Regions from separate parts of the Paenibacillus rhizovicinus genome, predicted to be linked through region 1. Evidence: riboswitches for the same ligand, from Rfam matches in the RefSeq annotation. Region 1 holds a riboswitch; the other holds the start of a gene.
What was found. A riboswitch is a leader RNA that binds a small molecule or an ion and turns the genes downstream of it on or off. The one in region 1 is predicted to bind cyclic di-GMP.

Region 1 (15,508 bases):
CGGGAAATCATCGAACATCGGACCGCCCATATAGATGGCAACGGGATTGAATAAGTTGACGACATTGCTCAGCGCGATGCCGAATGCCTGACCGGCTTCGATGCATACGTCGATCGCCGTTTTATCGTTCTGGCGGTAAGCCTCGACAAGCGTCGGATAACGGGCTTCCCGGAGCAGATAATCTCTCTCCAGCATCGGATAGGTCACGATATTCTCCAGGCAGCCGTAATTGCCGCACGTACAGCGCAAACCGTTCGGATCCGCCGTAATATGGCCCAGAAGACCGCCGACGTTCCGCGCTCCCCTAAGAATCTGACCGCTGATCATCATGCCGGCCACGACGCTGAACGCGCTATGGACGACGATATAATCATCCTCGTCATTCGCTTTCCCCAAGAATTTCTCCGCTAATAATAACGTTCGTCCGCCTTCTTCCACGTAAACAGGACATTGGAACGAATCCCGGAACGCTTGCGGCAGGTCGAGCTGCCCCCAATTCAGGGCATTCGGGATGCTTAAGATGATTTGTTTGCCGGCATCGACGATGCCCGTCACTCCAACCCCGATCGCGGCGATCGAAGCCGTCCGCCACCCGATGCCGGCGATGAAATCGTTGGCGAACGCGGCGATGAAATCTTCTTTCGAAGCGTCCTTATCGACGTCGGCGACGAGGAATTCGGCAGCATGAAGGATCGTCAAGCGGTTATCCGAGACGGCCATGCGCACGCGGTACCCCCCGATATCGATCCCGAGAAAATAAAATTTGTCCGGATGGGTATGCAGCAGCACTTCTTTTCTTCCGAGCCCGCTGCTAATGCGGTCGCCTTCGACGATGTACATGTTGTTCAGCAGCGATTTGGTCAGGAGCGTGATCGAACCTTGCGATAACCCCGTCGTTTTGGCGAGTTCCTTGCGCGAGATGCCGTCGTTCGCGCCGATGGCGATCAAGATGGCTTTCTCGGATGGGGTCAAGCCCATGCTGATCACCTCGTTATGAATTAATTTATTAGGTAAATTATCATAGTTACAGTACGCAAAGTCAATCACGCGAAAGGATAACGGTTGATGTATCAGCAAGAGTAATAGGATCATAATAAATAACTGGAATATTTTTATATAAAAAAAAGGAAAAATGGAGTTAACGGCGAAAATAAATGTTGATGCTTAATTTCCAAATCCGGGGGGTCAATATCGATGCCACAACCGATTTTGCCGATTGACGAATTTCTGGCCTTGTCGACCGAAGAACAAGTGGAGAAATTGAAACAATGGAAGATGGATTATACATTGAAGGACATACGCGATGCGTGGGGCTTCAAGCATTCCGCTCAATATTACATGCTGCTCAAGAAACTGCGTATTTACGAGCGCGTCGTGAACAAATCGGATAAATTCTCGCCCGAGCAGCTGCTTGCTTCGCGCGGTGCGGCCGAGGCCTACACGGCAGCCCCTTATGCGGCAGGCGGGCGTACCGCTCCGGAAGACCAGTTCGGCTACGAGCTCAATGTGACGCTGAGCGGACCTGAGCTTGCGGAGAAGCTGGAACGACTTGCTTATTTCCTGAAGGGCGAGCACAAGACGGTCTCCATTAAGCTGTCGATCATCGCTTCGGGAACGTCGCCATCGGACGAAGACGGTATGGATAGCTAGCAGCAATGAGGCTATGCGATAGTGGTAAAAGAAGTAAATTATTGGAAACGAGTAAAAACCGGACGCAGCAGGCGCCCGGTTTTTATTTTGTCATACTATGGCGTAAAATGTAATTAATTGTAAACGAAAAAAGGGCTTTATTTCTCGCGGAGCTGTCCGAGTTCGGATACGATGGCTTCGACTTCGCTGATGCTGAATTTATCTTTGCTCGCAACGATCTCGTAGACATCGCGCAGATCCTCGTATTTTTGGAGACTGAAATTGGTCGCTTGCATCGCGGCTCCCGAAGCCATGCGCAGCTTGCTTTTGATTTCTTCAATCATATAGGCGATGTTGTCTACATTCGGTTCTTCTAAGTTTCTCATTGAATTTCTCCTCCTATTCGAACGGCCTGTTGGTTTTGTAGTGGTATTGTAGCATGACGGAGGACGGCCCGCCACTGCCGTTCCGAGCGAACCTGCCGATTTGAAGCGGAGGGCCGATTTCGTTACAATGAGGACAGTTGGAACGAGGAGGAAGCGATACCCATGGGAAACCGGGCCAAAGCGCGCAGAGGGCGCGCGGAAGATCCCGTGAACAGGCAGCGCGTCTCCATCGAAGGCGTGGAGGCATTCCTTCGTAAGGCGGCAGCCGTTCAACCGGACCGCGACCAGGTCGCTTTCTTATGTATCGGAACGGATTGCTCGACGGGGGACTCGTTCGGACCGCTCGTCGGCACGCTGCTGAAGCAGTCGGGCTGGGGCCGCGTAGTCGGCACATTGGACGATCCCTGCGACGCGGACCGGTACGAATCGTTGAAATCGGCGATTCCGGAGTCGTTATTGACGATTGCGATCGATGCCTGTTTGGGTAGTAAGGAAGAGGAACCGGGTTATATCGTTGGCGAAGGACCGCTCTTCCCGGGACATGCGGTCGGCAAGCGGCTATCCCCTGCGGGGCATTACAGCATTGCCGGCATTGTCGGCCCGAAGAGCGTGAAGCCCTACTGGACGATTCAACATGCGTCCCTGCATGAGGTGCTCGGCATGGCACGGGCTTTGGCCAGCGCCGTGCAGGCGGCTTGGAGCCAGCCGGAAGTAGAGGCCATGAGATTGAAGGCATGAGATTGCGATCATAATGTTGTTGCGCTGGATAAGGATCGGACAGACTCGGCAAGCTGCGCTAGCCAATTGAGAAGGGTAGGAATTATATGACAACGGATCATCGTTCCATAGCAAACCAAGCGTTCACAATGACGAACGGACAGAAGATCGCCTATTACGATTCAAAATCCGCCGGCACAGCGAATTCGGATCGCGTAATCGTCCTTCTGCACGGCTTCTGCGGCAGCTCCGCTTACTGGGAGCAGGTGCTCCCGCAGCTGGAGGGAGCGGGCCGGTTAATCGTGCCGGATCTGCGCGGTCATGGCCGCAGCACCTCACCGGGGCAGCCCATCTATGCGATGGAAGATTTCGCATCGGATCTCAGACTGCTGCTGGAGCACTTGAACGCCGATGCCGTCACCTTGTTCGGCCACTCGCTCGGCGGTTATGCGTCGCTTGCTTTCGCGGAGCTGTATCCCGATAAGCTGGCCGCGTTCGGCCTTGTGCATTCTACGGCGAAGCCGGACAGCGAAGAGGCGAAGGGGAACCGCGAGAAAGCGGCGCACGCGCTCCGGACGGAAGGGATCGCGCCGTTCGTGGAAGGCTTGGTGCCTAAGCTGTTCGCGCCGTCTCACCGGGAATCGATGAGCGGTCAAGTGAAGAGCATCATCGACATCGGCTTGGGGACGGACGCGGAAGGCGCGGCGGCAACCGCGCTTGGCATGAAAGCGCGCCTTGACCGTACGGGCGTGCTGGACGGATTATCCGTGCCGCGATTGCTGGTCGCGGGCGCGGAGGACGGAGTCATTCCGCCGGCGAACACGTTTACGACGGACGGACCGCAGGTTACGCAGTCGCTGCTGGAAGACTGCGGACATATGAGCATGGTAGAAGCGCCGGAGCGGCTGGCCGCGGAGCTGCTCGCATTCCTGGACGCCAATAAGCATAAGTGACTTTTTCTCGAACGGTTTGCAACACTGGCACCGCGTTTGGCGTTTGATACTGGGGGAGGAACGGCGATGGTATTTCAGCGGGATTTTTTTATGCGGATGATTCAGGAGATGGGCGAAGCGGCGGGCGTTATCATGGGGCTGCGCCAGCAGCGCAAGCAGGAGGAAGCGCTGCTCGTCATCGATGATTTATTGGACAAGAAGTTTCGGATGAACGGCAAGCTGATCCGTCAGCTGTCCGACGCCGACCTCGTGCGGATGATGACGACGAACGGCGTCGTCGAAACGGCGAACATAAGCGGCGTTGCGCTATTAATGAAAGAAGAGGCGGCCATTCTGAACGAGCTCGGCCGAACGGAGCAAAGCTACCCGCTCCAACTGAAGGCATTCCACCTGTTCATGCGCCTGGCGCTGCTGGATGCGCCCGCGATGCTGCGGACGCCGTCGGAAGAAGCGGCCGACATGGCGGAACAGCTGGACGGCTACGAGCTTCCGCGCGCCACGAAGCTGCTGATGTGGGAATGGCATGAAGGCGACCGGCGGTACGACGAAGCGGAGAACGTTCTTCACGAGCTGCTCGAAGACGGCATGATCCCTCGCGAGGAAGCGCTGGAGTTCTATCGCAGGCTGCTGCTGCTCCCGGATGAATCGCTGGAGGCCGGAGGATTGCCGCGCGACGAAGTCGCGGACGGGCTGGAACGAATCAAACAAGACATCGAAGCGGTTTAGGAGCTGAACGAAAGCATATGGAAAGCGAAAGCAAAGAACAATGGCAGCGCGACATGGAGCAGTGGGTTGCGGAGGGCAGGCTGAGAGGAGCGACGTTCAGTCAGCTGCGCCGCAAGGACGGCGGTATCCCTGCCAAGACTGTCATTCGGCCGGTGGAGCTGAGAGGGTCGCTCCACTACCAGTTTCAATATTACATCGATAACAAAGTGACGCACGAGAACGTCCCGCAAGACCTAGCGGGGAAGCGTATGGCGGAATGGCTCATCGAGCACTACCGGCAGGCGTTGATCCGGACGGACGAAGCCGACGTGCAGGTGCTTTTCTCCAAGAAAGGCAAGGCGGCGGTGCTCAGCAAGCCGACCTCGCCGTCGGCTGCCGAGAAGAACGAAACGCTGTCCCATAACCGGCAGAAACAGCGGGTCGTGCAGGAGGGAGAAGCGGCGCCGTTCCTGGTGGAGCTTGGCATCATGACGAAGGATGGCAAGGTCATCGCGAAGAAGCAGGATAAGTTCCGTCAAATCAACCGTTTCCTCGAGATGGTTACGGACGTGCTGCCTTACCTGCCGGCTGACCGGGAGATTACCATCGTCGATTTCGGCTGCGGCAAGTCGTACTTGACCTTCGCGCTCTATCACTTGCTCGCTGTTCAGCAAGGACGCCGGATTTCTGTCGTCGGCCTGGACCTGAAGGCGGATGTGATCGCATTCTGCACGGAGCTCGCGAACAAGCTTGGTTATGACCGGCTTCGCTTCCAAGTCGGGGATATCGCCGATTACAAGGATCAGACGGAAGTCGACATGGTCGTCACGCTGCATGCTTGCGATACCGCAACGGACGCCGCGCTCGTGAAGGCGGTCGAATGGGGAGCTTCCGTCATTTTATCCGTCCCTTGCTGCCAGCATGAGCTGTTCAAGCAGATCGCGAACGATACGATGAAGCCGCTGCTGTCGCACGGGCTGCTGAAGGAACGTTTCTCCGCGCTCGCAACGGACGCTATACGCGCGCAGCTGCTGGAAGTCTTGGGCTATCGCGTGCAAATGCTGGAATTCATCGATCCGGAGCATACGCCGAAGAACATGCTCATCCGAGCGGTCAGGACAGCCGGAAGCGGCAGCGATGCCCTTCGGAAATGGCGGGAATACGAGGCATTCAGGGACATGCTCAGCGCGAAGCCTTACTTGGAACGCGCGCTTGAGGACAGGCTCAAAAACGCAGCCGGGGATGTCAAATAACGTAACAACGCTTATTGTCGAATATCTGAACTGTGTGATAGAATGGAAGAGAATATGCAGATTGTCCCAGGTCTTTTTTCATAGAAAATTATCTAGTGATTTGGGTGGAGTACATGGGACTTAAGATAGGCATGGATTTAGGCTTGCTCATTGGTTTGTTTTCCATCTTCATCTATGTGTTCGCCAAGAACGTCATCACTGCGCAATACAAGGTTTATCTGCTCTTCCACTTCTTCATGATGATTTGGCCCATCGGCCAGGTCGGCGTCCACACGACAGATCGTCCACACCTTCAGATCATCTATATCACTCTATCCTTTGTCGGTTTATCGATGCTTGGCTTCGGCTGGCTGCTCTTTACGAAGTATCTTGCGCACGGGGCCTACTATAAGCCTAGTCGAAACGTTGTGCTGTCATTTCTAGCACCGTCGCTGCTTCTGTCTGTCGCAATGATCTGGAATCCCGCGAACCTGTTCGTCGCCCCCGTTAATGGCGACTATGGAGAACGGGAATACGGCCCGGTTTTCTGGTGCATGTCTCTATTGCTCGTTGCTTACTTTCAATATTCGGCCCGATTGCTTTGGCATAAGGCGCGTATCCAGACGGAGCAAGCCGAACGTGCGCGTTTGAAGAATGCGCTGCTCGGACTCGTCGTAATGGTTGCGCTTCCGCTGCTCGATCTGTTGGTGAACGTCTTGCTGGATCCTTGGCTGCCAGTTATTCCTGGTATCACATCGTTAGGCATATTAGCTTCGGACATCTTCTTCCTGTACTCGCTGCAGAAGCATCGTTCGTTTGATCTTGTGAAGATCGCGCAGCAGGACGTCGTGGATACGCTGTCGGTCGGCATCATCGTCCTGGATGAGCAAGAATTCGTTATTGAGATCAACCGCAACGTATGTCCCAAGCTTAATATCGTCCTTGGCAAGAGGCTCGAAATGGAAGCGCTTCTTGCTGCTCATCTGTTGGACCCAAGTACCGAAGAGGCATTCATGCGGTTGTACCGCTCGCAGTCCGGCGAACGGGCGCATACGGAGCTCGTCATCAAGCATGATCCGAAGCAATATTGGTCCTTGCATGCAGCGCCAATAATTATCGGAAGCAAATTGCTGGGCAAAGTCATTACCCTTCAAGACATTACGGAGCTGAAATCCCATGTCCTGAAATCTCAGGAACAGAACACGTCGCTGCAAGAGCGGAATCGCGCTCTGATCTATATGCAGGACGAGCTGTTTCAAGCCAACCGGAAGCTGGAGCAGATGGCGATCACGGACAGCTTGACAGGCTGCTTCAACCGCAGGTTTCTTATGCAGCAGCTGGAGCACGAAGTGCTGACGAACCTGCGCTACAAAATTCCGTTCGCCGTCTTCTTGTTCGACATCGACATGTTCAAGCTTGTCAATGATACCTATGGACATGTCGTCGGCGACGAGGTGATCCGGCGTACGGCTGAAGCGGTCAAGGGAGCATTGCGGCGTACGGATATCTTGGCGCGTTACGGCGGCGAGGAGTTTGCCGTCTACTTGCCTCACACGGATCAAGAGCAGGCTGAGCGGCTGGCACAGCGCATTCGCGAGGTCGTGGAATCCAACGTCATGCCGACGGGACGCGGCAGGGCTCCGATTTCAGTGACGATCAGCATGGGGACTCATGTGGTCGAGCGACAAACCGACTTGCAGATCGACGATGTGAAGAGCTATTTGGAAGAATTGTTTTACAACATCGATTCGGCTCTCTACAGAGCCAAAGACAATGGGCGCAACCGAGTCGTTAACTATTAAGCCGAAGGGGGAACAGCGATATGTCGAATCATGGACGATGGATTGCTGCTGCCGTGTCATTAGGAATGACGGCGGTATCAGCGGGTTTATGTTACCTGTCATCGAGCCAAGGACATATGCTTGTTTCCGTTCAGCTTGGGTTAGCCGTTCTGGCGGCCGCAGCGCTTCCGACCGCTTGGATGTTCGGCCGGAGTTACGATCGGCTGAGGCTGGAAGCGACGATCGACAGCTTGACTGGCGCCTACAACCGGAGATTCATCGATACGACCTTCAAGAAGCTGCTTCGGCAGGCGAGCCGCAAACGCAAGCGGATGACGGTTATTATGCTGGATGTCAACGATTTCAAGGAAGTCAACGATCGACTAGGCCATCAGCAGGGCGATATGGCGCTTAAGCTGATTGCGGAGACACTTCAAAGCTGCTCCGATCGGGGCGAGTTCGTAGGTAGATGGGGCGGAGACGAGTTCATCATGATTTGTCCGTATTCGGACGACAAGGCAATTGATCGGGTGATCAAACGAATTCAAGAACAGCTGCTCGTGGTTTCCAGACGAGTCGGACTTCGATTATCGGTTGCGGTCGGCCATGCCGTTTTCCCGGAACAAGGGAAAGATTTGAGCCAGCTGATGAATACAGCCGATAAGAAAATGTATGGTGACAAATATGTATGCAAATCACAAGAAACCGAACCGGCAGCGCTGCAGGCATAAACGATTAGCACGCGATAAAGGCGGGAATCACCTATGAGAAAAACCAACATTCACTCCGTTAATCCGGGGGATAAGCTTGCCCGCCCTATTTTGCAGGAAAATGGGAACACCTTGCTCGGCTCCGGCGTGGAGCTCAACCAGCGTTTCATCGACAGATTGATGGGGCTCGGCATCGATACCCTATTCATCGAAGATCCGATGACGGACGGATTGGAGCCGACCTCGGCGATCAGGGACGACACTCGGAATCGAGCGTCGGACGTGATTTACAAGACGATGACCTCTCTAATGGATCAGCCGGTGATCAAAGGAAGAACGATCGCCCCTGAGCTCGGGAGAACCTTCCGGAAAGTGTTCAGCGAAATCATAACGGATCTCATTGGACGCGAGGAAATGATGGTCAGTTTAACGAATATGCATGTCGCCGATAGTTACCTGTTCAATCATTCGCTCAATGTCGCGATTTTGTCGGGAATTATGGGGCTGGCCAAAGGATATAATCGAAATCAGCTGGAAGAGCTTGGCATGGGCGCGCTGCTGTTCGACGTCGGCATGACGAGAATACCGAAGGAGCTGCTGAAGAAGACCGGGGTTTATACGCCGGCCGAGCGGGCTCAGATGGAGAAGCATACGGAAGAAGGCTTCAATATCATTCGGGCGCAGCATGATATATCGCTCTTGTCGGCACATTGCGCGCTGCAGCATCACGAACGCTACGACGGATCCGGTTATCCGCGAAAGCTGAAGCGGGACGAGATTCACGAATACGCGCAGATCGTCGGGATCGCGGACGTATATGACGCGTTGACCTCGACAAGGCCGCACCGGAAACGGTTTACGCCATCGGAAGCGATCGAATTTCTGTTCGCGGCGGGGAATACGTATTTCGATTTAGACGTTATCAAAATCTTTTGCAAGCATATTTCGATCTATCCCGTCGCGACGTCGGTGCTGCTCAATACCGGGCAAATCGCGGTTGTCGCACTGAATAATCCGCTTGCCGTGCACCGGCCGACCGTACGCATCATCCGGGAGCCGGACGGAACGCCGCCGCCGACCGGCTATCAAATCGACCTCAAAGACGAACCAAGCCTGATGATTGTCAAAGAAGTGTAAGCTGCGTCAGCTCGAACAACTTCATAGACATCGATACTAGCAAACTTGCCGAAAGGCAAGGACGCAAAGTCAAAGGGTCTAAGGTCCGTCGAAGACGGATAACTGACAGCCTGGCTGCCGAAATGTACCCCTGGTGTATACCCGGGTTCTAGAAGCGGCTCCAAGCATAGGAAGCGCTTTTTTTCATTATAAGGGGGAGTCGAATTGACCGGAGGTACGAAAGCGAAAAACCAGGACGTCTACGGCAGCGACAAGCCGAAGTTCTCGATCAAGGCGTTGCTGCACAGCCGAACGGTCATTGAGAAAGACGGCTATGTTTCAACCGGCGTATTGACCCATGCGGAAGGAGATATGATGGAGATCGAGCTGACCGAATTTAAGCAGTTCGATCTGGGCGACCCGGTCAGCCTGACCATCTATTCGCCTGTTGGCACTCATCGCCTGCGTTCATCGGTTATTGCGAAGGCAAGCGGTGCGCTGGCCGTCCTGTTTCCGGAGCGATCATTCGCCGGCTTGGATGAAAGACGCGAATCGCCGCGCGTGGACGCTGTCGTCCAGGGGACGTTGAAGCATAAACAATCCAGGACATTAATGGTTCAGAATGAACCTACGCTTGTGGAAGTGGAAGAGACGTTCGAATTGGTCACGCGCAACATCAGCGACACGGGTGTCGCGTTCCAGCTGCCGGCCGGTCCGAAACTGAGCAGCGGCGAAATCGTGGACGCATCCTTGAAGCTGGAGGCTCCGTTCGAATGCCAGGTGGAGATCATCCGCAAGGATGAAAGCTCCGAATGGACGACGTACGGGGCTCGGTTCCTGGAGCTGAACGAGCTGCAGCACAGGGCTTTGCGGGCATTTCTCATCCATAAGCAGGTTGGCGCCTATTTCCATTTGAAGCAGGATAAGAAGAGCCGACAATAGGATCGACAGTTTCGAAAATAGGATCAACTTAGCATGAAACCTAGGAATAAGGAAGACGTCTTGCCGGTACGCCGGCGGCGTCTTCCTTATTTATATTGGGCAAGCATGTATAAGTTTTCGCTATACCAGCTTATATTGCTAAGGGAAGAAACTTGCCTCGTCGCTTGGGTGGAGGCAGCGTTTCTTCTTGAACGTAGACGAACGTAGACGTGCAGCCGAGGGATGGTTTCGAAGTGAGCAAATGGTGGATGGCTTTGGTCTCGCTGTTGACGGCGATGGCGCTGACGGGGGCGGCTTTTCGTTACGGCCTGTTTTTCGACGAGGCCTTCTATAGACGGGAGTGGCTGGTCTGTCTGTCCGCGCTGATGGCGATGGGCTCTATTGGCATGCGGCAATGGAGGCGTACGCGGACGGGGCTGGGCGGGATCATGGATCGGCGTCCTATCTTTCTTGTACTGGGCTTGCTTATGGCCGCATTGTTATATAGCGCCGCGTTGCTGCGTCATCCGGCATCCGCGTTAGGCAGCTTGCAGCAGGCGCTTCGCTATAGTACGTATGCGGGCTTTACGGTATTTCTATATGCGGGCTTCGGATCGCCCGCGAAACGGATTTGGTTGTCCGCCGCCATGCAGGCATCGGGAATTGCCGTCATCGGCTGCGCATTGGCGGGGTGGATGGGGGCGTTGTCGTTTCCGTCCATCGTAATGACGACCGGAGATGCGCGGTTGTCCGCCGTAGGCGCGCGGCTGGCGGGCTTCGTGCAATATCCGAATTTCCTGGGTGCGGTTGCTGCCGCCTACCTTCTCTGGTACTGGCTGCTGCTGCTGCGCGCCCGTACAAGGATCGGGTTTGCGCTTGCGTCGGCCGGAGTCGTTCCTTGCCTGTTGGTTACGCTGTTGACGGAGTCAAGAGGGGCTTGGGCTGCCGCGGCTGCGGCATGGCTCGCGGGCGTTGTTCTATTGCACGGCAAAGAGCGCCTCGCCTGGCTGCTCTACAGCGGCTGGACGCTCGCGTGCGGCAGCGCCGCTTGCCGGGCAGTGGTTCATGCCGGTTTGCGGGGGGAGGCTAACGGCACCGGCGGCGGAGCAACGCTTACGGAGACACTGCTCCTGTTGGCGATCTGCTGCGCTGCTCCCGTCGGATTTCTGTGTTTGCGGGTTTGGATCGGGCGCTGCCGCGTTCGGCTCCTTCCGGGCTTGGCCTTGGCGGGATGGATCATCGCCGTCATTGGGATGCTGCAGCTGCTGCCTTCGGCGATTCTTGGCCGTCTGGGAGGAGCGGGTAATCCCTATGCAACTGCCGCGGCAAGAGGCTTGTTCTACCGCGATGCTTGGAAACTGATTCGGGAGGCGCCGCTGCTCGGCAGGGGCGGCGATACTTGGCGGAGCCTATTCACGGGCGTCCAGTCGCAGCCGTACGTCGGCAATGAAGTTCATAGCGGATTGCTGGAGCTGGCGCTCGATCTTGGGCTAATCGGGCTGTTCGCGGGCGTTTTCCTGGCCGGGGCGGTCCTGCTGCCTCTATGGAAGCGCGACAGGGCAGGATTGCTGCCGATCGCCGTGCTGCTGCTGCATGCAATGATCGATTTCGATTTGTCCTTCGGTTATGCGTGGCTGTTGATGTTGGGCTGGCTGGTTTATTATTCGAGCGGTGCGGAGGTGCGGGGAGAGGCTATTGAGGGAAGTTTGTTTGGTGGGGGGAGAGTTGAGGCAGGTGACGGGAGTTTGGGAGGGATCGGCGGGGGAAAAGTGATGTGGCGGGCCGCGATGCTGTCCGCGGCTGCCGTTTGTTTCGCCGCAGCCGCCGTGCTCGGCTGGCGGCTCGATGCCGCGGTGCGGCACCGCGAGACGGCTGCGGCCGTCTCCGGCGCGGCACGTGCAGCCGCGCTCCGCGCGGCGCTCGATGCGAATCCGTATTGGACGCGGATTCGCATCGAGCTGGCCGCTCTTGCGCCGCCGCCGGACCGGGCGGCGCTGCTTGCGGCCGGACTGCGCTATGAGCCGCAGTCCGTGCCGCTGTTGTGGGCGCTCGGCCGGGAATCCGCCGCGCGCGAGGATGTTCGCGGCGCTGCGGGCTGGATGCGCCGCGCGCTGGATCGTGACCGCTTCGACCGTGCGAAGCAGACGGAAGCGGTCGTGACGATGGCCCGGCTCGCGCAAAGCTTGCGAGCCGCGTCCCGCGGGGAAGAGGCCAAGCTTGCGGCCGATGAAGCCGATGCCTTTTTCGCGGCGTATGAGGCGCTCGACGGCCGCTATACGGCTAACGGGCGGCGGTTTGAAATCACGGCACAAGCCAGGTCCGCTGCGGAACAGTGCCGAATTCTTGCCGCCCGGCCGTCAGGCCCAGAGCCCAAAACGGCTTTAGCACCCTAACTTTAGGCCAATCGACTGATGGGATTGTCCACGCCGCGGAGATGCTTCTCGCATATGCTGAATCAACTCACCTTAAAGGAGTGATGATAGTGGCATCTACGCGCGTAAAACCAAGCTTAAAAGCGTCGAGTACGGGCAGAGTGATCAAACGTTCGGTACCGTTGAATTTGATCAAGCAATCGGGTCCTATATTCAGCCGGCTGACGGTTGTATGGGTGGCAAATAACGGCGTTCCATTCGACACGACAGGATTTTTCGCCCAGCTGGTCCGCAACAATCGCGTTGTGGCTACGGCTGCCTTCGACCGCTTCGGCGTCGTTCGTTTCGGCAGCATCCAAACGCTGACGAACGTCTCGTACACGATTCGCACATTTAATGCCAATGGCGTATTGTTCCGCACCCGGTTCATCCCGGCTCGCGTTGAAACCTTCGCAATCATCGGCTAACCTCGCATACTTCTCATTAACGACAACGGCAGCACGGCTCTCTCGAAGCAGAAGAGCCGTGCTGCCGTTCATCGTTCACCATCGTTCACCAGCCGCAGCCGTTGATCAGCCATCCATCATTTACCTTACTGCAATCATTCAGCCGCCAAAAGCGTCCCGGAACGCCTTGCACAGCTTCTCCCGGTCGACTTCCCACAGAGCCGCGATCTCGGCGCTGACGTTCTCGTCCCACCAGTCGGAGAGCACTTTGCGGTTGCTGGAATGCTCGTGAATCCATTGCAAATTCAGAAAAACCTTCTGTACATAGAGCTTTTCGGCGAGCTCCACTTTTTCCTTCGGAATATAGCCCCCAAGGCGCTTGACGGTACGGTACAGCTCATTCTCGCAGGCGCGTTTGATTTTACGTGCGCTGGGGTAGGCGGACGCGTGTTTCTGGGTGGCGGCGGAAGGTTTCATCGTAACCGACTCCTCTCTCTACCCCCTATATATGCGTCCAGAGGGCCAGGCGTCACTAGCGACAGAACCCGTTAACCACCAACCCTGCAAGGCCGTCCATGGCCCTCATTCCACCGGTCTACAGCACCGTAATATATCCGACCATCGGCCCGCCGTTTGCCAGCGAAGAATGCGTCAGGCACTCGATCGCGAACGTTCCCCGCTGATCCGCCGTGAAATGGACGACGGTCGTCTGCCCTTTATGGACTTCGCCTTTAATGCCAAGCTCCTGGATGATAAAAGGATGGGAGGCGCCGTTCACTCCGGTAATGCGCAGCTCCACGACCTCTCCTTTATGAACGACGATCGAGGCGGGATCCCAGCGATAGACTTCAAGCTCCTTGCCGTTAGCAAGCGTCGTCTTGAACTCTCCGGTCACGAGTTGGAAGACCTGCGTTTCTTTCGGGACGGACATCGCCGCGTTCGACTGGTTCCAGCGCAGGCAGACGGCCGTAAACACGATGACGAGCACGAGCAAATAGATGAGACGAAGCTGTTTTTTGCTGACGACGAAAATATTGGACATCGCGCTTCACTTTCCTTTCGGACAAGGATTATTACAGCTAGTCTATGCGCGGGCTTGACCCCCGATGCCCGAACGCCGCCGCCCCTGACCCGCCGATCGCCGAATACCCCGCCGCGCCCGCGCTGGAAGGCATGTCTCCAAGTATGCTAGAATACCGTAAGAGAGGCAGACTCGCTCAAGCGGCGGCTCTAATAGAGTATGATAGGAGATGAAGGATGAGCTGGTTTCATGATTTGGTTAATACGCTATTGGATTGGATTGAAGGCCTCGGTTACTTCGGTATACTGATCGGTCTGATGATTGAAGTCATTCCGAGTGAAATCGTCCTGGGCTACGCGGGTTATCTCGTATCGCAGCATACGGTATCGCTGACCGGCGCGCTGTTGTTCGGGTTCGTCGGCGCCGTCGCGCAGCAATGGATTTTGTACGGCATCGGACGCATTGCCGGCCGGCCGTTCTTCGAGAAATACGGGAAATTCATCAAAATCAGTCCGAAGCATCTCGATATCGCCGAGAAATGGTTCCTGCGCTACGGCAACGGCATCGTCTTCACGGCCCGATTCGTCCCCGTCATGCGCCAGGTCATTTCTATTCCTGCAGGCATCGCGCGTATGTCGTTCTGGCGGTTTACCGCGTTGACCGGTCTTGCGTCCATTCCATGGGTGGTGCTGTTCGTCCTTCTTGGCCGTTCCCTTGGCGACAAGTGGGAGGACATCGACGACAAGGCAGCTCCGTACGTGCAGCCGGCCATTCTGATCGCCATCGCCATTATGATCGTATACGTGGTGTATAAAGTGCTCAAACGCCGCGGGAAATCCATCTAAAACGTTTGTGCCCGGTACGACGGGTTTGATACAATTGGAAATAGAGGAAGCTATGAACCAACCATTTCGCCTGCCAAGGGCGAACAAGGAGGCCTTTATAATGGGTAAAAATGTAGCGAGCAAGCTGGGCAAAGGCATTAGCCCGCAGCAATTCATCGAAGCGATGACGAAGAACCAAGATGCGTTCAAGGATTGGGGCAATCGCTTTGAATGGACGAACGCGGAAGACCGCGAATTTTTCGAATCCATTAACAATCGGGACGACCTGCGCTGCTTGATCATCGCGGCCGATTGGTGCGGCGATGTCGTCCGCAACGTTCCGGTCGTGTTCAAGGCGCTGGAATTGACCGGCATGCCGGTAGAAGTGCTCATCATGGAGCAGCATCTCGAGACGATCGACGAGTTTCTGACGCTGGGCGGCCGTTCGATTCCGGTCGTGCTGATCGTGGATACGGGCGGCGCCGTGCTCGGCCAATGGGGACCGCGCCCGACGTACGTGCAGGAACCGATGGTGGCGTTCAAACAAGCGAATACGGACCGCGAAGCAGCGGATTATCAAGAGAACCTGACGGCGACCCGTCAAGAAATCGGACGCCGCTACGGTGATGGAACGGCGTACCAGCAGCTGATCATTTCCGAGCTCCGCGAGCTGCTGGCTTCCGTTTAGCACGATG
Region 2 (15,508 bases), 2.9 Mb from region 1:
CTGTTCATGGCGATATCGTACAGCCGATGGCGAATGAACGGATTCAAGTACCGCTCGTACACCGCCTCCGCATAAGCGCGCATGTCCGGCTCGGGGTACGGGAGCGACGGAATGATTTCCTCTTCCACCGTGCGCCTGACGAATTCGCTCCATGCCGGTTGCTCCATCAGCTCGCGTACATGCTCCAGCCCATGAAGCAGTCCCAGGGGCGTCATCAACGTATGCGCGCCGTTCAAAAGCCGGACTTTGCGCAGCTGAAACGGTGTCAGATCGTCGACCCAATGCACGTTCAATCCTGCCGCGCGCAGCGGAAGGAGGCGTTCCAGCTCAGGCTCCGCTTCGATCGCCCACAAATGATAAGGCTCGCAGGCCGTCAGCATTTCATCCCGATAGCCCCATTCGGCAAACCAGGCTTCCGCCTGTTCGTCGTCCGGATAGCCGGTCACGATCCGATCGACCAGCGAGTTCAGAAACCGGTTATGCGCCCGCACCCAGTTCGCGAACGCCTCCGGCAACTGCCAATCCGCCGCGTAACGAAGGACGCATTCGCGCAGCGTATCTCCATTGCGATCGATCAGCTCGCAAGGCAGGAAAATAAGTCCCTTGTCGGGCGCGCCGCCGAACGTCTCGTAACGGCGATACAGCAGCCGCGCGACTTTTCCCGGGAACGACAGCGTCGGCGTCTCGTCCGCCAGCGGCTCCGGCCGATAAGCAAGGCCCGCTTCCGTCGTATTGGAAATCACGAGCTCCAATTCGGGATTGTCCGCCAGCGCAAGAAACCGTCCCCACTCGGCGTACGGATCGAAGACTTGGGAGAACGCCTTAATGACCTCGCGGCGTTCCACGCGCTCGCCGTTCTCCAGACCGCGGACGACCAGCGTATAGAGCCCGTCCTGCGCGGCCAATTGCGCAATCTTCTTCTGTCCCGCAGGCCGCGGCTGCGTCACGGCGATGCTGCCGGCGAACAAGCCCTGCTTCCTGCACGTATGAATCATCCAATCCGCGAACCCGCGCAGGAAGTTTCCTTCGCCGATCTGCAGGATGTTCGCGGCGCTGCCGTTCATCCGCTCGTATTCGCTGCGTTCGTCTCCGGCCAGTAACCCGGCGTTCAGTGTACCTGACATGCGTTGCACCCCTTTGGCACTTCATTGGATTTGCTGTATCCGCTTACGATTTATTCTACTCCATCATAATTACGCATCAAATCATCTGAATGATGTATATTGCTGCTCGATTTTGCTATGATTCATAGAGATGCATGAAGGTCGAGGAGGTCTTAGCCATGCAAGCCATTCATAAGCGATTCGAAGACAGCGACAACTTCCCGTTCAGCCTCGTCTATAAAGACACCAAATCGCCGCAGCGCGAGCTGCCGGATCATCTGCACGATTGGCATGAGCTCATTTACGTGTATGCCGGCAAAGGGACGCTGTTCATCAATCACGCCTTTTACGACATGCGGCCGGGAGACGTGTTTCTGATTCCGGGGAATACGGTGCATCGCGCGTTTCCCGACGAGCGGACGCCGGTTACGTCGAGCGCCCTCTTCTTCGCCCCGTCCCTGATACAGCCCATGAATCTCGGTGAATCCTATTCCTTGCTGCGGTGTTTCGAACAAGCCCGCAAACGAAAACAGTACAAGCTGGAGACGTCTGCCGCCGAGCGGGAAACGATCGCAAGACTGCTCGACGACAGCCAGCGCGAAGGCATAACGAGGCTGCCGAACTATCGAGTGGCGATTCTCATTCGCATCCACGAGCTGCTGCTGACCGTAAACCGGATGGCCGTTCCGGAGTCGGCGGCGCAGGACGAGCCGGGCGGCGCGGAACCGGTCTGGATGCGCTCAACGCTGACCTATATCGATGCCCATCTCGGAGACGCCGACCTGAAGCTGGCCGACTTATCCCGCCGGGCGGCCATCACGCCGTCCCACTTCTCCCGCGTCTTCAAGCAGCTGACCGGCATGAACGTGACCGACTATGTTGTCGTGAAACGCATTATGCTCTCCAAAGAGCTGCTTCTGCGCACCGACGACAGTATCGGAGCGATCTGCGCCCAATGCGGCTTCGACAGCGAATCTTACTTTTACAAAAAATTCAAGCAGATGACGGGGATGACGCCGTCGGCTTATAAGCGCGGCGAACGGGGCGGGTAGCGTAGCGGGTTGTCGTGCAGTGCAGTGCATCGCAGGATGCCGTGCAGCGCCTCTGCGCGGGGTGCCGTGACACGCCTCTTCCCGGGACCCCGTTCCGCGCACCTCTGCGCAGGCCGCCTTGCCGGGCACGCCGCCCTCCAGCAAACGAACGTAAAAAGCCAATCTTCCACTGTAAGGAAGATTGGCTGCTTGTTTATTTTAGCGATAGCCGAGCGAGGCCAGGTTGTTGTAGCTCGTCTGCAGGCAATCGAACGGACTGCCTTCGCAGGTGTCCTGCTCCACGAGCAGATATTTCACCGATTCGGCTTGCTCGAGCGCCTTCATGATGGCTTTGAAGTTCATGTTGCCTTCCATTACGGGCGCCATGACCGGCGTCATGCCGCGAACGTCCATGTCCTTCAGATGCACGCAATGCAGACGGTCCTTCAGAATGCCGATCCATTCGCACACGTCCGCGCCGGCAGCCTGCACCCAGTACGTATCGAGCGTAATGCCCATTTCTTCCGGCGAGAAGTCTTCGACCAGCCGTTCGATCATCCGCTTGCCGCCGATTTTCTCGAATTCGAAATTATGGTTGTGGTACATGAACAGCTTGCCGGCGTTCGCGATCTGCTTGGCCGCATCCCGGAAATCCGCCGCGAAATGGCCGTACCAGTCCGTCGTCCGGTATTTATCGGGCAGCCCGCCGATGCCGATATACGGGCAGTCCAACACTTCATGCTCCCGAATGACGGCTTCCGTCTCGTTAACCAGCCGGTCGGCACCGACATGCGTCAATACGATGCGGAGCGACAGTTCGTCGCAAATCCCCTTCAGCGTCTCCGGCGCGATCTTGCCCGTGCCCGATACTTGAATCGTGGAATACCCCATAGCGGCAATCTTCTGCAAGCTCCGCTTGATGTCCGTTTCCGTCTGCGTAAACGTTCTCACCGTATACAATTGTGCGCCTAAAATCATGAATAAAGTCCTCCTTCGATCGTTTGGAATAGGGATCGCAAACCGCTGGCTTTCTCGCTCACTCATACGCCACTCATACGCTCACGCAACGGGCTACTCCCAGAATGTCGCTGCCGCGCCCTTCAACCTTGCCAAGCCTTCCGCAAAAAAATAGTCGCCGTAGATGAGCGGCACGTTGACGTTCTTGCCTTCCGGATAGTGACTGGTCCCGCTCAGGATGAGGCCTTCTTCGTTCTCGTTCTCCCAGGCGCCGTAATTCCGGTACAGCGACTCCAATATCCGAATCGCGGCCGGACGGTACGGCGCATCTTTGTCCGCAACTTTGTCCGCCAATAAGAGCAGCCCGCTCGCCGCACAGGCGCCGGCGGACGTATCCCGGAATCGTTCGACGCCGGCCGGGAGACGGAAATCCCAATGCGGCACGCTGTCCGCAGGCAAATGCGCCAGGAAGAAATGCGCGACGCGCTTCGCCGCGTCCAGATACGCCGTCTTGCCCGTATGATGGTAAGCCAGCGTCAAGCCGTATAACGCCCACGCCGTCCCGCGCGACCAAGCGGATTCCGGCGCGTAGCCTTGACCGCCGATATGCTGGACGCACTCCCCGGTGACGGAATCGAACCGGACGATATGATAAACGGATCCATCCGGCCGGATGAAATGCTCCAGCACCGTATCCAGATGCGCTTCGGCCACATGGCGGTAACGGGGATCGCCCGTCATGTTCGACGCCCAGAACAATAACGGCATATTCATTGCGCAATCGATAATGGCAATGCCGGAATTGTCATGTTCTTCGCTCCACGGATTCCAGGCACGAATGTAACGGCCTTTCAGATTGAAACGGCCGGCCAGCATGTTCGCGGCGATGAGCGCACGGCGTTTCGATTCTTCCGTGCCAAGCAGCTTATACTGCGCGATGCTTGTCAGCGTCCACATGAAGCCCATGTCGTGATCCAGCCTGTAATATTCCGCCAGCACCGGGTCAAGCGCTTCTTCGCACCGCTGAGCCAGTTCCCGGAACGAAGCGTCCCCCTCTTCCGCATGCAGAAGCCAGAGCAGACCCGGCCAGAAGCCCGCCGTCCACCATTCCGGCGCCTCCAGCGCGTAAACGCCGTTCACGCTGGCATGCGGAAAACCGCTGCCGATGCGTTTGCTTGTGCGCGTGACTTTGGCGGCCGTCTGCTGCCATGCCCCTTCCAGCCAATCGAGCGTTTGCCCGTCTTGCAGCGCTTCATGGGTTTGGTTCATTTGATTCATCTGTACCCCTCCCGTTTCATCATGAATGGCGAGCAAAGTTCCTCATCATCTGCTTCAATCCAGCGATTTCGCTTAATCACAGAGCTGTGCAGCGCGCCGATCATTCAAACTGGAACGTCAACTGAACCCGCTGCTCCAGCCTCGGCGCCAGCACCTGAAAATCGATGGCATGCCAGTCGGTTTCCCGGCCGAAATGATCGGCCAGCGTATGGTTTTCCGCGCTTGGCCGCAGCTGCTCGGCATCGTAACGGATCGCGAGTCTCCGCCCTTCTTCGCTCTGCAGGGTTACAATGCCGGCCAGCGTCAAATCCGGCTTGATACGGGAAACGATGCGTTCCACGATAGCGCCGGGCACGGATGAGAAACGGTAGACATCCTCCAGCGTAAGCGAAGGCAGCTCGGACTTCCGCCACACGAAACGCCGCTGCAGCGATTCCAGCTGCGGCAAGCCGTACGCGTCTGCCATATCGAACATCAGCTCGTCCTGCTTCTCGCCGATCGACACCGTCACGTCGCGGGCGGCGTTTGCTCTTCCCGCGATCTGGTGCTTGCCGTCCACGACCGGGACGGAATGCCCCTGCGAGCCGTTGCAATCGTAACCGTACCGCCCCGCTCCGAAATAGTCGGCCGTATACTCGCCGCTTCCGAGATCGCAGACGAATACCTCGCCATCGCCCGTCAGGATGAACTGGCCGATATCGTTATGGTTATGCGGCTCCTCGTTATGGCCGCCCTTCGCGGCAAAACCGAACCGCCCGGCTCCCGGCGCGGTGCGGGAAACGAGCCATTGGGCATTCGGCAAATAATAATCGCCGCTCGCCCAGCTCTCGCCTTTCATCTGCGGGTCGAACCAGAGCAGGTTGCGGAACGCATGCGCCCAGCGGCTGCAATGATCCTCCGTGAACGGCGCCCGAAGCGCGTTCGGCGGAGGCGCTGTCTCCGGATAACGGCCGGCCAAGTAGTGCGAGAGACCGATTTGGACATTGGCATGCTGAACGGCGTCGGAGAAATTAACCGTCGTATCGCCGTCGAGATAGGCCTTCTGCTGGAATTGGGCGATCTGCCGCACTTTATCGTTCTCGAACAAGTCAATCGCGCCTTTCGTCCGCCGCTCCAGCAAATCGGCGAAATAAACGAAATAGCCGAAACCGTAATTCCAGTAGCCGACGCCTTCCAAGCAAGCGCCGTCATCGCCCAGGCCGGACAAATAATGATTCATCGTGCCGAGCGCCTTCTCCACGATTTCCGCCAATCGTTCCGTTTCGTCCAACAGCAGAAGCGCCGCAGACGCGATGGATCCTGCGCAAACCGAAGCCCAGTTATTATCGACCGTTTCCCAAAAGTAAGGACCTTGAAGCAAGTAAGGCTTGAACAACCGCTGGACGACTTCTTCAACAATTCTGCTCCGGAGGAGGGGAGGAAGCTCGGATCCGGCCAGACATGCAATCTCGCATAACGCAAAGCCCGTCTCCGCCGAGAATAGATCGATCGCCGTTCTGCGCTCCCGCCTGCTCCATTCCGGCGAATCGATCGCGAACGCCTGTCCGCCGTCCGTTTCTGCCGAATCTCGCAAATGCGCCGGCAGGCACCACGTATATTCATTGCAAATCGACCATATCACATCGTGCAGCGCCGTTCGGTACCGCTCATCGTTCGGCTCCAGCTGCGTCAAGAATGCCATCGCGTTCAGCCTTCTGCGCTTCTCGAAATAGACCCTTTCATAGGCCAGCCTGCTGCCCGTCGTCTCGAACAGCGTAAACAGCGAGTAGCGCAGCTCCGGAATCGGCTCCCCGAGCAATCTCAGTCCCTCCGACTTAATCTCCGCGACCATAGCCTCGTAGTCCGCCGACGTGCTCACCCGGCTCCAGAATTGCGCTTGGTCCTCTGACGGGAACAACAGTGCTGCGCCGGACGGCGCTCCGTTCTCCAGGCTTGCGCGAATAAACGCCCGATTCATCGCGATCTCTCCTCTCCTGAATTTCCTGCATTGAAGCCGATTCTAGCTGCGCCGTGCAACCATCCATTCTGCCGCGGCCGTCGCGCATTATCCGCACAGGATAAAGCGCTTCCACTTCGCGCGGAACCGCGCTGCATGAAGCAGCCCGGCGACGGCAAAATCACTGCCATCGCGCCTGTCCAATGTCCGGTCATACCGGGAACAACGCCGGTACGCCCGTCAAATTAATGCTCGGTTCCTTGCACGATCCGGCTCGCCCCGGCTTGCTTAAACCGTTCCGCCGTCTCGGACGGCATAGCCGAATCCGTAATAATCGCTTTGACCTCGTTTAATTTGGCAAACGTAAACAGCGCCGCCTGCCCGAATTTACGATGGTCCGCCACCACGTAAGACGATTTTGCCGTTTCCAGCCACGCGCGCTTAATATCGACGGATTCGCCCGAATAGATCGTGAAGCCATACTCCGGATGAACGCCCGTGGCGGACAGAAACGCCTTGGAGATATTCAGCTTGCGGATGTAGGCTTCCGCTTCCGTGCCGATCAGCATGTTGCGCATCTGATAGCCGCCGGGAACGACAAGGCGTATCCGTTCTTTGCGGGCAAGCTCCGCGATGACGAACAGGTCGTTCGTCACGATCGTCAGCGGCTGATCCGGCAGCCGTCTGGCAAGCTCCAGCGTCGTCCGGCCACCGTCCAATGCGATCACCTCGTTCGGCTCGATGAGCGCCGCAGCCGCAGCCGCGATTTCCCGATGCTCGACCGGAACCTCGTCCTGCTTAGGCGACAGAATGCCGTGCTGATTCTCCTGCGCGAGCACCGCCCCGCCGTGAATGCGCAGCAGCAGCCCTTTCTCCTCCAGCTTCGCCAGATCCTCCCGGATTGTCTTGCCTGTCACGTGCAGCTGTTCGGTAAGCTCGGCGACCGTTACTTCCCTCTCGGCCAGCAGCATTTCCATGATTTTCTCGTATCTTCGCAGTGGGTTCATTCCGTTCATCGCTTTCATGCTTAGTTTTGCGTTGATTTTAATTCTTCCAAACGCATAGTTCGTTCATATATGTTCATTTTGTAATTTCTATGTTCAGTTTATGTTTTCGATCGCATTCATGCAAGTCTTTTATCCTCGCATTCGCGATTCCTCGCAACCTCGAGCTATCCTTCCGCGTCTATGTATATACCAACACTTAGGAGGAACTATGACTACCGATCACCCGACTGTGAAATCAACTCGAATCTGCTGTCTGCTGCTTGCTTTGCTCTTATTCGCAATGAGCGTCCGGCTGGAAGACGCGAAAGCCGCCTCTCAGCAATCATCCGTTTCCAAAGCCAACGCCATTGCGATCTATCTGGAGGACGAGAAATTACCGGCTGACGTCCCTCCCTACGTAATACCGAAGCTGAATATGACCATGGTGCCGCTCCGCGTTATTAGCGAAGGGCTCGGCGCCGTCGTGAACTGGGACCCGTCATCGCGCTCCGTGACCATTCAACGTTCGCATACGCTCATTAAATTGCAAAGCGGACAGAATAGCGCGCTCGTCGATGACAAGCAGGTCAAGCTGGACGGCAGCGTCCAGATCATGTCGGGAAGAGTCATGGTGCCGCTGCGGTTCGTCGGCGAATCATTGGGACTTACGGTAGTCTGGGAACAGGCAAGCAAATCCATATTTCTCTATGACACGGGCAGTTCCGGAACGGGATCTGGCTCTGGCTCTGGCTCCGGCTCTGGCACGAACCCCGGTTCTGGCACTGGCACTGGCACTGGCACTGGCACTGGCACTGGCACTGGCACGAACCCCGGCACCGGACAAGGCAGCAGCACAGCTTCCCTGCGCGGCGCCTGGGTATCGACGGTCTACAACTTGGATTGGCCGAGCGCCGCATCCGCAGGCGACGAAGCGAAGCAGAAAGCGGAATTCACGCAGCTCTTGGACGATCTGCAGGACATGGGGCTGAACGCGGTATTCGTGCAGGTCAGACCTGCCGGCGATGCGCTCTATGCGTCGTCCCTCGTTCCCTGGTCCAAATTTTTGACCGGGAAGCAAGGCAAAGCGCCTACCTACGATCCATTAACGTATATGGTAGCGGAAACGCATAAGCGGGGCATGACGTTTCATGCCTGGTTCAATCCGTTCCGGGCCAGCGTCGATGCCAAGACGGATACGCTTGCGCCGAATCACGTCATCCTGCAGCATCCCGATTGGATCGTCTACTCCGGCGGGAAACCGTATCTGAATCCGGGCATCCCGGAGGTGCGTCAGCATATTATCGATACGATCATGGAAGCCGTAAGCGGTTATGACATCGACGGCGTCCATTTGGATGATTACTTCTATCCTTCGAGCGGCGAGTTCCCGGATTCGGCTGCATTCAAAGCGTATAATCCGTTGAACCTGACTTTGGGCGATTGGCGGCGAGGCAATGTGAACGCGTTTATCAGCCAACTGAGCGAGTCGATTCATGCGCTGAAGCCCGGCGTTCGTTTCGGCGTCAGCCCGTTCGGCGTGTGGCGTAACAAGAGCGCCGATCCGACCGGCTCGGAGACGAAAGCGAGCGTCACCGACTACGACAGCATGTATGCGGACGTCCGCATGTGGATCCAGCAGCATTGGGTCGATTACGTCACGCCGCAAATCTATTGGAGCTTCGACAACTTGGCCGTGCCGTACGGCAAGCTGGTTGACTGGTGGGCGAACGAAGTGAAAGGCACCGGCGTGGATCTCTACATTGGCCACTCGCCCTATAAACTGGGCACCGCGGAGGTCGGCTGGCAATCTTCCATTGAGGTGATCCGCCAGCTGGACTACGACAAGACAAAGCCGGAGGTGGATGGCGACGTCTTCTTCAGCGCCAAAGACCTGCGCGGCAATCCGCTCGGCATCAAGGATGCGCTTCGCGCTTACTACGTTCCCGGCAAATAATCGTCATCTGCCCGCTTTTTCAAGCGCATGATGACACAAAAAACCGCTAAACGTCATGAACCTCATGCGTCTAGCGGTTTTATATTGTCGTTCGATATCGACAGCCGAGCAGTCACGCAGCGGATCCGCCTCGCGCAATCTCTCTTGGTCTGCTGCAATCTAGCCGCGATAGACGAAGAACGGCAGTTTCTCGATGCCTGCCAGGCGCAAATAGATGAACAATTGGCCTTTATGGTGAATTTCATGGTCTTTGGCATTCTGAAGCAGCGCGCTGCCCGTCATGGCATGACCGAAGAAATCGATCGATTGCTCCAGCTGTTCCGGCGCGATGGATCTCAGGATCGCTTCCGTTTCTTCCGTGTCCGCCGCGATGTTAGCGCGAAGCTCATCGATGGTCGTGAATGCTTTTGGCGGAACAGCCTGCGTATAAACGCCGTTCTTCACCGTGTTGGCGAACATGCCCATCGCTCCGGTAATGTGCAGGATCAGTCCGGAAAGCGTCATTGCTTTCTCCCATGGTTTCAGTTGAAGCTGTTCTGTCGTGACGTCTTCCAGCATCTGATGCAGTACTTTGCGATGGCTTAGCCATTCGCCAATAAATTCGTTGATCGTCGTCATCTCATACGCTCCTTAAGGTTACCGCAATTTTCCGCCTCGATAGACGGCCTTAATCATTATAGCCGACTGCGAGCCGCATTTCATCCTCTTGACTGCCCGATCCGCAGCTCCTGTCTCTTATGCCAACGGAACAAGCCCCGCAACGAAAAAAATCCGCTATGGCTTCAATCGGAGACCATAGCGGACTTGGCTGCTTGCTCATTTATCTTGCAAAACGATGATGGCCAATCGTTGCGACCACATCCAGGCTGGACCAATACGATCCGGTGGAGATGTCGGGATTGAAGAAATATACGGCGTTCTTAATGTTATTACGGCCGTTCAACGCATCCTTGGCAGCGCGCAGGGCAGTTGCATTCGGTTTGCTTCGATCCAGCAGACCGTTATGGGCCGGAGGGAACTGTCTCCCCGAATAAATCACGTCGCGAACCGAATCCGGGAAGCGCGGGTCCTTCACCCGGTTTAAGATCACATTGGCTAGCGCGAGCTGTCCCGCATACGATTCATAACCTGATTCAACCATCGTAATCTTGGCAAGGAGCAAGTAATCGGCCTCCGTGTACGGCTTCGCAGCTTGATCGAAGAACGACGGAATCGCTACCTTCAGCTTCGTGCCCGGCTTGATCACGGCGTTGCCGCTCAACCCGTTCCGCTTCAATAGCATCGACTTGCCGATACCGAAATCCGCGCTGATTTCATCCAAACCATACGCTTCCGTCACGACAGCCGGCTTCACTGCCGTTAAATTAATCACGTCTGCCGTTTCATTCGTATTCATGTCGGCATGGAGCAAGTCCGCCAGCTGGCGCAGCGGAATGAACAGCCTGCCGTTCTTCACGAACGGATAGGCATCCATCCGATAGCGCTCTTCGTTGAAATAAACAACGGGCACGCCGTTTCCGAGCACGATATCATCGCCTAATGCCGTATGTAACGTTAATTCCTCATTGTCGTTGTCCCAGCTTGCTTTCGCTCCGAACGCCTCGGCGATCCGAGCCGCGGGCACGTACATCCTGTTCAGGAAGACGAAAGCTTCTGAACCGCTCATCTTCACTTTCTCGCCGTTCACTTTAATTATCGCATCTGCTGCAACCGCGGTCGACGCTGCGGATACGATGGACAACGGTCCGATGCAAAGCATCAGCAATCCCATTATCGCTGCAGTTATTAGCCTTCTCGCCGGCTTGCTATCTCTGATCATGCGTACCTCCCAGTTGAGCAAGTTGGTTGGATTAAGCTTCCAACGTTCATCTTCTGGGCAAAATTATAACATAGCCGGTAAGCGCATTTGGATTAACATTTTCACAGAATTCAATGAAATTTAATAAAAACTTTAGCAAAATGTTGAAAAAATTGTCGTTTCACCCAAAAATGCCACGTCAGCCGGACGCGGCTTTTCGATGTTTAACCGTTTGATGCCGCTGTTCCCAGAAGCGTATCCGCCAGTTTGCAACTGCAGCCGCGGACACCTCCTGAATTTGATTGGAGAGATCCCGGAACGGATCGGAGATGCGATTGAACGATTCGCTATTTCATTTCGACGAAATTCGCTATATACATTGGATCGGTTATTCTTATAATGAATTAAAGGGAATCCGTTTCCAGTCCCATCCAACCGCATACCTGCGATAAGGGCAAACCATTTGGAAACTGTGGGACGCAAAGCCATGGCCTAATGTATCTAGCGATACGACGGTAGACAAGGCTGCCGAGTAAAATCGGAAATCCATTCATCACCTGATGGGTTTTTTTGTTTTATCACGAAGAACCGGTACAACATGATTTTCAGGAGGCATCATGGGACATTTCTTATTGGCGAGCGCGGCTTTTCTGCAAATCTTCTGTTCTTCATTAATCTGTTTGCATCTAGTAAAGCGCATGTTCACGGAAGGCTATGCCAAATTATTCTGGCTTGTAAGCGCTGCATTCGTATTCGGGGTCGGCATCTGGTCCATGCATTTCGTCGCGATGCTGGCCTATCCCTTCGATGTTAACGCGATCTACCGATTCGGTACCGTATTCCTGTCCATGTTCATCGTCATCTTCATGTCCTTCTTCTCGCTGTCGCTCTTCTTATATGCTGTCTCGAGGAAACGGAACAAGCTGTTGATTGCTGCAGGCGCCGTGCAAACGGCCGGCATTTGCGCGATGCACTACGTCGGCATGCATGCCGTTAAGATGAACGAGGACATGCACTTCGGTCAACCGTTCTCCGTTCCGTCCATCCTATTGTTCATGCCTGTCTTCATTGGCGTGTTTCATGAAAAACGGATTTTCAAAGCAGGGATTTGGCTCAAAATGCTGAGCGCGCTCGCTCTGTCCATAGCCATTAGTTTTCTTCATTACGGCAACATGCCGGTTATCCATCCGCAGCACATTCACGGGCCGCAGAATTCTCCCGTTCAAAATATGAACAATTTGATTCTCGCCATCACGGTCGTGTTCGTCGTGGCGATCATCCTGGTGTACTCCGTCGTCATTCTGATGATTGACAGCCGGCTGAAGAAAAGCGAAGAACGCCTGAGGCAGTTGAACATGATGTATTCCCTTACCTTAAACTCGGTTGACGAAGGCATATTAAGGCTCGATGAACAGAAGAACGTCGTGTTCTGGAATTCGGCGGCAGCCAAGATCACCGGCTTTCAATCCGCCGAGGTTGTCGGCAAACCGCCGTACTTCCTCGCATCCGTGAATGGCGAACCGCAATGCCCGGTTCGGAACATCTACGACACGGGGACCGAGAAGTCGGCCGAAGACATGATCTATCACAAGAACGGCGAAACGCTCCCCGTGGAGTTCCATATCACGCCGATGTTCAATGTACGGACCGTCGTCGGCGCCGTCATTAATTTCACCGACATCTCCGAACGCAAGAAGAATGAATCCTTCATCCGCGCCTCGGAGAAGCTGTCGCTGGCCGGACAGCTGGCGGCAGGGATCGCGCATGAAATCCGAAATCCGCTCACTTCGGTCAAAGGCTTCGTCCAGCTGCTGCAGCGAGGGATTCAGAAGCCGGAATATATGCCGATCATGATGTCCGAAATCAACCGCATGGAGCTTATCATCAGCGAGCTTCTGATGTTGGCGAAGCCTCAGAACGCGCATCGGAAACCGATGGACATGTGCGAATTGCTGGAGCACGTGATCTCCCTGATCGAATCGCAGGCCATTCTGAACGACGTCCAAATTCAAATCGAGTACGAGGAAGCCCCGCTGTTCATTCAATGCGATGCGAACCAGATCAAGCAAGTCTTCATTAATATTATCAAGAATGCGATCGAGGCTTCGCAAGGGGGGACGATCCAGGTTCGGATCGAGCGGGCGGGAGATGCCATTGTCGCGTCCGTTACGGACAACGGCTGCGGGATTCCGCAAGACATGCTGGATCAAATCGGACAGCCTTTCTTCACGACGAAGGAGAAAGGAACCGGACTCGGACTGACGATCAGCAATAAAATCATTGCGAGTCATGAAGGCACGACGGCAATCTCAAGCGTTACGGGAATCGGAACGACGTTTAAAATAAGCCTTCCGCACGCATCACAGCGATCACACCCTATTGAGCGGCATGAAATCGAAGCAAACGAGCTGATTTCTCACGGCGCCCTATGATCCTCCAGATGACAAACGGAAAAGAGCGTGAAGGATATGATGGAAGCTTCTACTCACCTGACAAGCAGTTATAATGTGTATCTGGTTTGTTTATCCTTTATCATTGCGCTGTTCGCTTCTTACACGGCATTGAATTTAGCGAAGCGAGTCCTGTCATCCAAAGGGCGCAAGCAGACGCTGTGGCTGGTCGGCGGGGCCTTCGTCATGGGGCTCGGCATTTGGTCCATGCATTTTATCGCCATGCTCGCTTTCCATTTGCCCCAGGGCGCATCGTACCATGTCGCAACGGTCGCCGTTTCGATCCTCGTGTCCTTCCTAGGTTCATTGTTCGGCTTCGCATCCGCCAGCCGCCCGCGCTTTAACAAGTACAAGCTGCTGATCGGAGGCGGTTTCATGGGACTCGCCATCAGCGGGATGCATTATATCGGCATGTCCGCTTTGGAAGGGGTCGCGATCTCTTATAATCCCTATCTATTCACGCTCTCGATCATCATTGCCATCATCGCTTCCATTACCGCGCTCTTCCTCTCCTTCCATACGCACAAAAGCTTCTGGATGAGCGGCCTGCTCATGGGTATCGCCATCACGGGGATGCACTACACGGGCATGGCCGCTGCCACGATGACCATTCCCGATCACGCCATGACCATGCTGATGGATAATCAAAATATGGACTATGTCGACATGGCGATCTATGTCGCCTTCGGTACGATCGTGATCTTCGGCATCAGCTTCATCAGTTCGTTGACGGCGGATCAGCGCTTGGCGGAACAGCTGGCTTTGAAAGGCTCGATTCTCGATTCGGCCATCGATTGCATCATGATGTTCAATCATCGGGGAACGGTTATCGAGTTCAATCCGGCGGCGGAGCAGCTGTTCGGCTACAAACGCGAAGAAGTCATCGGCAGGCAAATGGCCGATCGGCTTATCCCGCCCCATCCTGGCAGCAGCGCCCGCGTAAGCCGACTGCTTGCGCCAAGCAATAAATCGATGCTGGGCAAACGCATGGAGGCGACGGCTCTACATGCGAATCAATGCGAGTTTCCGATCGAAATGACCGTGACCAGAATCAAGAAAGAGAAAGCGCTCATTTTCACGGTATACATCCGCGACCTCACCGAGCGGAAGCGAGTGGAACAAGTGCTTCGGGAAAGCGAGGAACGGTACCGCCGGCTGATCGAGTTCTCGCCGGAGTCCATTTTCGTGCAAAATGACGGGCTCATCACCTTCGTCAACGCCGCCGTCAAGCATACGCTGGACCTCCAGGACGGCAGCGAGCTGATCGGCAAACCGCTGATCTCGCTCATTCACGACGATTATCATCCGGCGATGGAGCTCTGGCAGCACAATGTGCTATCCGGCGATGGAACCTCGGATTCCATCGAATTGAAGATGGTTAAACGGGGAGGCGAGCTGATCGATATCGAAGCCACGTCCATCCGCGTTCAGTTTGAAGGCCAATCCTTCGTGCAAACGATTGCCAGAGATATCACGGAGAAGAAACGCTACGAGGAAGCGATCAAGAAACTCGCTTACTATGATATGTTGACCGGATTACCGAACCGCAACTTGTTCAATAAGCTGATCGCCGAAGCATTGGAGCACGCGGGGCAGACCGGTCTGCACGTAGCCGTCATGTTTCTGGATATCGACCGCTTTAAATTCATTAACGATACGATGGGTCATCCGATGGGAGACCTGCTGCTCCAACAGTTTGCCAGCCTGCTCGCTGCTTGTACCGGCGATAACGGCACCGTCTCCAGATTGAGCGGCGATGAATTCGTCATTCTGTTCCCGCAGGCCGACCGCGTTAATGCCGGTGCATTGGCCCGGCGCATCCTGGCCTCGATGGAGGATCCTTTCCGCTTGAACCAAGAAACCGTCTACGTCACGACGAGCATCGGGATCGCGCTGTATCCTTGCGATGGAGACAATGCCGAAACGCTCTTGAAAAATGCCGATTTTGCCATGTATGCCGCGAAAAAGGAGAAAAACAGCTATCGTTTCTTCGAATGGCAGATGAACCATGTGCA

Region 2: it holds a riboswitch for cyclic di-GMP, as region 1 does, so the genes downstream of both, GZH47_RS26425 (ATP-binding protein) here and GZH47_RS08100 (PilZ domain-containing protein) in region 1, are expected to answer to the same signal.

What each region holds. Positions count from the first base shown of each region.
Region 1 covers NZ_CP048286.1:1,742,803-1,758,310, reverse strand. The annotation lists gene GZH47_RS08150 (ROK family transcriptional regulator) at 1-978, opposite strand, end outside; gene GZH47_RS08145 (hypothetical protein) at 1,195-1,650, shown strand; gene GZH47_RS08140 (DUF1128 domain-containing protein) at 1,788-2,015, opposite strand; gene yyaC (spore protease YyaC) at 2,178-2,753, shown strand; gene GZH47_RS08130 (alpha/beta fold hydrolase) at 2,840-3,685, shown strand; gene GZH47_RS08125 (DUF6483 family protein) at 3,752-4,411, shown strand; gene GZH47_RS08120 (class I SAM-dependent methyltransferase) at 4,429-5,643, shown strand; gene GZH47_RS08115 (histidine kinase N-terminal 7TM domain-containing diguanylate cyclase) at 5,757-7,424, shown strand; gene GZH47_RS08110 (GGDEF domain-containing protein) at 7,445-8,134, shown strand; gene GZH47_RS08105 (HD-GYP domain-containing protein) at 8,168-9,250, shown strand; cyclic di-GMP riboswitch class I at 9,279-9,372, shown strand; gene GZH47_RS08100 (PilZ domain-containing protein) at 9,455-10,171, shown strand; gene GZH47_RS08095 (O-antigen ligase family protein) at 10,405-12,543, shown strand; gene GZH47_RS08090 (hypothetical protein) at 12,633-12,989, shown strand; gene GZH47_RS08085 (dehydrogenase) at 13,128-13,445, opposite strand; gene GZH47_RS08080 (cupredoxin domain-containing protein) at 13,564-14,010, opposite strand; gene GZH47_RS08075 (undecaprenyl phosphate transporter UptA) at 14,226-14,834, shown strand; gene GZH47_RS08070 (thioredoxin family protein) at 14,935-15,501, shown strand; gene GZH47_RS08065 (MBL fold metallo-hydrolase) at 15,506-15,508, shown strand, end outside.
Region 2 covers NZ_CP048286.1:5,939,239-5,954,746, reverse strand. The annotation lists gene GZH47_RS26470 (tagaturonate reductase) at 1-1,124, opposite strand, end outside; gene GZH47_RS26465 (AraC family transcriptional regulator) at 1,283-2,155, shown strand; gene GZH47_RS26460 (sugar phosphate isomerase/epimerase family protein) at 2,354-3,112, opposite strand; gene GZH47_RS26455 (YyaL domain-containing protein) at 3,206-4,369, opposite strand; gene GZH47_RS26450 (heparinase II/III family protein) at 4,470-6,326, opposite strand; gene GZH47_RS26445 (DeoR/GlpR family DNA-binding transcription regulator) at 6,551-7,321, opposite strand; gene GZH47_RS26440 (family 10 glycosylhydrolase) at 7,521-9,245, shown strand; gene GZH47_RS26435 (DinB family protein) at 9,405-9,863, opposite strand; gene GZH47_RS26430 (cell wall hydrolase) at 10,066-11,064, opposite strand; cyclic di-GMP riboswitch class I at 11,487-11,576, shown strand; gene GZH47_RS26425 (ATP-binding protein) at 11,661-13,475, shown strand; gene GZH47_RS26420 (bifunctional diguanylate cyclase/phosphodiesterase) at 13,512-15,508, shown strand, end outside.